3 regions of the Leifsonia sp. SIMBA_070 genome follow, and region 3 is predicted to be linked to each of the others. Evidence: predicted binding sites of a transcription regulator. Region 3 holds the regulator's gene; each other region holds the start of a gene.

Region 1 (2,196 bases), 1.4 Mb from region 3:
CCGCCGCATGTCCTGCACTGCCGAGCAGGTGTTCGCTGTCCTCGCCGACGCGTGGGTGTACCCCACCTGGGTCGTCGGGGCCTCCCGCCTCCGGGCAGCCGACGCCCGCTACCCCGCTGTGGGCTCCCGCCTGCACCACTCCATCGGGGTCTGGCCGCTCGTCCTGAACGACGAGACCCGGATCGACGAGTGGGACCCTCCCCGCCGGATGGTTCTGGAGGCGAAGACCCGGCCGTTCGGGTCGGAGCGCGTCATCATCGAGGCGAAGCCGCGCGGCGGCGGCTGCGTGGTCCGTATGGAGGAGTTCCCCTACACCGGCGCGGTCACCCGGCTCCCGGATGTGCTGACGGACGCGCTCCTTCACGTCCGCAACGCGGAGGCGCTGCGGCGGCTGGAGTGGGTGGCACGGGGGCGCGCCGAAAGCTGACGGCGCCCCCGCACCGCCCGACGGGTCAGCCGGCGGAGACCGCCTTCTGCTCGGTGCCTCGCTGCTCGGTCTCGCGCGAGGACTCCACCATGATCTTCCGCGGCTTGGCCCGCTCGGCGACCGGGATCATGACACTCAGCACCCCGTTGTCGTACGACGCCGTGATGCCGTCCGGGTCGACGTCGTCGCCGATCGTGAACTGGCGCATGTACGCGCCGTAGGGCCGCTCCTGGGCCAGCCACCGGGCGCCATCGCGATCGGCGGCGCTACGAACCGCGCGGATGGTCAGCAGGTGGCCGTCGACGTCCACGTCGACCGACGCGGGGTCGGCGCCGGGGAGGTCCGCGTTCAGGATGTAGCGGTCGCCCTCACGGAACAGGTCCACCGGCATGATGCGCGGCTGATGGCTGGTGTCGAAGATGCTCTGCGCGATCCGGTCCAACTGGGAGAAAGGATCGAACGACATGGCCATTGGATGTACCCCTTTCTTCAATTGAGCTGGTGAGAGGAGGTTTCACCTCTCGATTCAGCAACGATTTTAGCACTCTGGTCCGGAGAGTGCCAAGGGTCTGAAGCGCCTGTCAACCCGGTTCCGGAAGCCGCGCGCCGGGCCTACCGTTGGCGGCGTTCATCGACCGGAAGGGACACATCGACCGGAAGGGACACACCGTGGCCGCCAGCCAGACCAAGACGAGCACCAAGACGAGCCCGAAGAAGAGCACCCCGAAGACTCCGGCCGTCCGGCGGACGAGCGCCGTCGGCGTCGCCCCCACGCGCCGCGAGCACGCCGAGCATGGCTTCGTGGCCTCCGCCGAGCTGGCGCAGAACCTCCAGCGGGTCCACGTCGACCTCATCGAGCTGCACCTGCAGGGCAAGCAGGCGCACTGGAACGTCGTCGGACAGAACTTCCGCGACCTGCACCTGCAGCTGGACGAGATCGTGGAGGCCGCCCGCCTGTTCAGCGACGACGTCGCGGAGCGCCTCCGGGCCCTGCACGCGACGCCGGACGGGCGCAGCTCGACAGTTGCGGAGCAGACCAGCCTCCCCGAGTTCCCCAACGGCGAGGTGGACACGACCGAGACGGTCGACCTCATCACCGAGCGGCTGGAGGCCGTGGTCCGGACCATGCGCGACGTTCACGACGACGTCGACGAGGAGGACCCCACCTCCGCCGACCTGCTGCACGCGATCATCCAGAAGCTCGAGCAGTTCGCCTGGATGGTCAGCGCCGAGAACCGGACGCCGGCCCGCGCCTGACGCCGCCGGCCGCTGCCCCGCATCAGCTGCCGCGGATGCGCCGGGACAGTTCGGCCGCCGCGTCGCGCACCCGTGCTGCGAGCGCATCCCACCCCTCGGCGGGGATGTTCTCGCGCGGGAAGGTGACCGCGATGCCGGCGGCCGGCCAGCCGGCGTGGTCGCGGACCGACACCGCGACGGAGGCGAAGCCCGGTGTGACCTCGCCGTCCTCGGTCGCGTAGCCGCGCTCGCGCGCCTCGGTCACGACCGTCCGCAGTTCGGCGTACGACCGCGGTCCTGCTCCTGTGCGGTCCTCGAACGCGTCCGAGTCCGGGTACAGGGCGCGCAGCTGCTCGCGCGGGAGGGTGGCGAGCAGCGCCCGCCCGCTGGCCGTGAGGTGGGCGGGCAGCCGGACGCCGACATCCGTCACGAGGCGCGGGCGGCGTGGGGCGCGCTCCTCGACGATGTAGACGACGTCGCGTCCGTGCAGCACCGCGACGTGACCCGACTCGCCGATCGCGTCGACCAGGGCT
Region 2 (2,196 bases), 1.0 Mb from region 3:
AGCTCGTCCGCCTGGTCGCCGTGCAGGACCAGTGCGGCGCGGCGGATCCCCGGGCGTGCGAGCGCGCCGAACCAGAGCCCCAGCTCGACCACCTGGCCGTCGGCCGACACCCACTGCGCCTCCGCGTTCGACGGGATGAGGTCGCGGTCGAACCCCGGGCCGAGCTTCAGCCCGACCGATCGACCGGTGGCGAGCTCGTAGGCGAAGCCGAGCGACGGCGTGTAGTCGTCGGGGTCGACGAGGCGCTCGGTCTGGGTGTGTCCGGCGGTACGACGCGCTGGATCGAGGAAGACGCCGTCGATCGAGCGGAGGTCGACGTCCTCAGCGCGGCCGTGCTCGACGGTCGCCGACGGGAACGGTGCGAGGTTGAAGGAGGCGATCGCCGCGGTGACCTCGTCGGCCTCGACGGCCCTCACCTCCAGCTCCAGCGCTGCGAGGGCCAGCGCGTCGCCGCCGATCCCGCAGCCGAGATCGGCGACCCGGCGCAGACCCGCGGCGCGGAACCGTCCCGCGTGCCGCGCGGCGACCGGGAGGCGGGTCGCCTGCTCAAGCCCGGCCTCCGTGAACAGCATGCTGCTGGCGAAGTCGCCGAACTTCCCCTGGGCCTTGCGGCGCAGCTTGGACTGGGTGAGAACGGCGGCCACGAGCGCGGGGGAGTGACCCAGCTTGCGCAGATCGGAGACGATGCGGAGCACATCCTGCTCGCTCCGGTAGGGCGGGAGCGAGTCGAGCAGCCGGAGGCCCTCTGGGCTCAGCAGTGCGACCAGCTCGGACCGTTCCATGGCGTCCAGGCTACCCTGGCACTCACGTTGCGGGACTGCTAACGCACCCCCTAGACTCGTGTTAGCACTCTCACTGCGAGTTTGCTAATCAGTCTTAGTCGAGACACTGTTCTTCACAGGAAAGGGGTCAACGTGTCGGTCTCCATCAAGCCGCTCGAGGATCGCATCGTCATCAAGCAGGTCGAGGCTGAGCAGACCACTGCTTCCGGTCTGGTCATCCCCGACACCGCCAAGGAGAAGCCGCAGGAGGGCGAGGTCGTGGCTGTGGGCCCGGGTCGCATCGACGACAACGGCAACCGCATCCCGCTCGACGTCGCGGTCGGTGACAAGGTCATCTACTCGAAGTACGGCGGCACCGAGGTCAAGTTCGGCGGCGAGGACTACCTGGTCCTCTCGGCCCGCGACGTGCTCGCGGTCGTCGTCCGCTGACGCACCCTTCTTCCGACGGCCCGGCTGCCCTGCGCAGCCGGGCCGTCGTCGTTTCCGGTGTCGGCCGCTCCGCCGCTCCGCCGCTCCGGTCGGACCACCGCTCCCCGGACCTCCCGATTCGTGACGAATGTGCATTTCGGCGCCGCGAAACCCGCGATTCGTGACGAACGTGCGCTGTGACTGCCAACCGATTCGTGACGAATCGGGGCTTTCCGCGCGGCGAAGGCCCGATTCGTCACGATTCCGGTGTCGGAGGGCGGCGGTAGAGTCGTGCGAGTGGCACCCTCCGACGACCTCACCACCCACCGCTCCTCAGGGCTGGTCTACGCGATCTCCGCGTACGTGCTCTGGGGCATCCTCCCGATCTACTTCCTGGCGCTCGCGCCGGCCGGGGCATGGGAGATCGTCGCCTGGCGCGTCATCTTCTCGCTCGGCTTCTGCGCGATCGCACTGACCGTCACCCGATCGTGGCGCCGGTTCGCCGCCCTGCTGACCGACGTGCGCGTCCTGTTCACGATGGGGCTCGCCGGGGCGTTCATCTACGTCAACTGGCAGACCTACGTGCTGGCGACCATCAGCGGGCACGTCGTCGAGGCCGCGCTCGGCTACTTCATCAACCCGATCGTCACGGTCTTCCTCGGCGTTCTCGTGCAGCGCGAGCGGCTCCGGGTCGCTCAGTGGGTCGCGGTCGGCGTCAGCATCGTCGCCGTCATCGTGCTCGCGGTCGGCTACGGGTCCGTCCCGTGGATCGCGCTCATCCTCGCGTTCTCCTTCGGCTTCTACGGGCTCATCAAGAAACGCGTCGGCGGCCGGGTGGATGCGCTCTCCGGCCTCACCCTCGAGACGATGTGGCTCACACCGGTGGCGATCATCCAGCTGATCGTCGTCGGAGTCACCGCCGGGTTGACGATCGGTTCGGACGGGGTCTGGCACGCGGTCCTCCTGGTCGGGGCCGGCGTCATCACCGCCGTGCCCCTGCTGTTCT
Region 3 (2,196 bases):
CTGAACGCTCTCTGCCTACTTGATGAAGCGGAAGTTGATCGGGTAGCGGTAGGTGCCTCCGCTGTTGACCCGGACGAAGCCGAGGATCGAGAACACCAGGTTCAGGATGTACAGCGCCCACGGGATCAGCAGGCCGAACAGCAGGTAGCCGATGCCGTAGGTGAAGCTGCCGATGATGATCCCGATGATCTGCGACGCCACCCAGGCGATGATCCAGGTGATCTGCCAGTTGAGGGCTTCCTTGGCCTCCTGGTCGGTGAGCCGGCCCCTGTCCTTGAAGACGAGCCAGATGATGAGGGAGGGGAGGAACCACAGGATTCCGCCCAGGTGCGCGAACGACGCCCACTGCTTGTCCTGGGCGGGGTCGAGGGGAGCCGCGGCCGCTCCGGCGGGCTGTGGCGCTCCGGCGGGCTGTGCGTAGGGCTGCTGCGGCGGGACCCCTGCGTAGGGCTGCTGCGGCGGGACGTTGCCGTAGGGCTGCTGCGGCGGGACCCCGCCGTACGGCTGCTGCGGCGGGACGCCGGCGTTCGGGTCGGCGGGCTGATTCGGGTCTGTCATCGGCGGAACCCTTTCGTGTTCGGTTACGAGCGTGTCGAACCGGTGCCCATACGGTACTGCGGCCGTGTCTCAGCCAGCAATCATCCGCTGCGGGTTTCTGCGCGGTAGGATTGGCACTCAGGATCCGTGAGTGCTAATCGGTCGACGGGAGGCGGGTATGGTCTCGGAACGCAGCCTCGAAGTATTGCGCGTCATCGTCCAGGACTACGTCGCGTCGCGCGAGCCGGTGGGCTCCAAGAGCATCGTCGAGCGGCACTCCTTCGGCGTGTCCGCCGCGACCATCCGCAACGACATGGCTCTCCTCGAAGAGGAGGAGCTGATCGCGGCGCCGCACACCTCCTCCGGCCGGGTGCCGACCGACAAGGGCTACCGGCTCTTCGTCGACCACCTCGCCGAGATGCGTCCGCTCACGCCGGCGCAGCGCACCGCCATCGAGACCTTCCTCGGCCAGTCCGTCGACCTCGACGACGTCCTCTCGCGCACGGTGCGCTTGCTGTCCCAGCTCACCAACCAGGTCGCCCTCGTGCAGTACCCGTCGGTGGCGCGCTCGCGCATCCGCCACATCGAGCTCGTCGCCCTGTCGCCGCGCCGCCTGCTCAGCGTGCTCATCACCGACTCCGGAGCGGTGGAGCAGCGGGTGATCGAGCTGGCGTCCGAGCTGAGCGACGAAGATGTGGCCGAGATCCGCGGCGCGATCAACGGCGCCGCCGCCGGGCTGACGCTCGCCGAGGCCACGGCCCGGCTGCGCGACCTGCCGGCCGCGCTGACGGAGCGGACGCGCGCCCTGGTCGAGCCGGTCGCGAGCGCGCTGCTCGACCAGATCGCGGCCAACCGGCAGGAGAAGCTGGTGATGGCCGGCGCCGCCAACCTGGTGCGCACCGAGCTCGACTTCCCCGGCACCATCACCCCGGTGCTCGAGGCCATCGAGGAGCAGGTCGTCCTGCTCCGGCTGTTCGACGAGATGGCCACCGACCAGCACGGCGTCGCGGTCAGCATCGGCCGCGAGAACGCCGGGATCGGCCTGACGGAAGCATCCATCCTCTCCAGCGGTTACAGTGCGGCGGGGTCGGATGTCGCCCGGCTCGGCCTGCTCGGGCCGCTCCGCATGGACTACTCGGGCAACATGGCGGCGGTCCGCGCCGTCGCCCGCTACCTCTCCCGGCTGCTCGGCGACCAGTAGGCCGCCGCAGCCCTTCCCACAGCACTCGATCGAAAGAAGAAGGAACAGCCCACGTGGCCGACCACTACGAAATCCTGGGCGTCGAGCGCGACGCCAGCCCCGACGAGATCAAGAAGGCGTACCGCCGGCTGGCTCGCGAACTCCACCCGGACGTGAATCCGAGCTCCGAGGCGCAGGAGCGCTTCAAGCTCGTCACGCACGCCTACGACGTGCTCAGCGACCCGCAACAGCGGCAGCAGTACGACCTGGGCGGCTCAGGAGGCTTCGGCGGCGGCGCGGGCAGTGCCGACTTCGCCGGGTTCAGCGACATCTTCGAGACGTTCTTCGGAGGAGGCGGGGGAGCGACACGCGGTCCCCGCTCGCGTCGCGAGCGCGGACAGGACGCCCTGCTGCGCGTGGAGGTCGACCTCGACGAGGTCGTCTTCGGCACGCACCGCGACCTCGAGGTCGACACTGCG

What was found. The regulator HrcA, encoded in region 3, represses chaperone genes, less so after heat shock. The targets are predictions, from matches to a motif close to TTNGCACTCGNNNNNNNCGAGTGCNAA.
Region 1: SB754_RS14010 (Hsp20/alpha crystallin family protein) is a predicted target of HrcA. The motif match lies at 966-992, and genes of this name have one in related genera.
Region 2: groES (co-chaperone GroES) is a predicted target of HrcA. The motif match lies at 798-824, and genes of this name have one in related genera.

Annotation. Positions count from the first base shown of each region.
Region 1 is NZ_JAWRYK010000001.1:2,965,638-2,967,833, forward strand. Features, by position in the region: gene SB754_RS14005 (SRPBCC family protein) at 1-427, shown strand, start outside; gene SB754_RS14010 (Hsp20/alpha crystallin family protein) at 453-899, opposite strand; gene SB754_RS14015 (Dps family protein) at 1,097-1,684, shown strand; gene SB754_RS14020 (IclR family transcriptional regulator) at 1,707-2,196, opposite strand, start outside.
Region 2 is NZ_JAWRYK010000001.1:2,574,367-2,576,562, reverse strand. Features, by position in the region: gene SB754_RS12145 (THUMP-like domain-containing protein) at 1-782, opposite strand, end outside; gene groES (co-chaperone GroES) at 915-1,211, shown strand; gene rarD (EamA family transporter RarD) at 1,488-2,196, shown strand, end outside.
Region 3 is NZ_JAWRYK010000001.1:1,526,140-1,528,335, forward strand. Features, by position in the region: gene SB754_RS07125 (DUF4870 domain-containing protein) at 16-558, opposite strand; gene hrcA (heat-inducible transcriptional repressor HrcA) at 716-1,738, shown strand; gene dnaJ (molecular chaperone DnaJ) at 1,792-2,196, shown strand, end outside.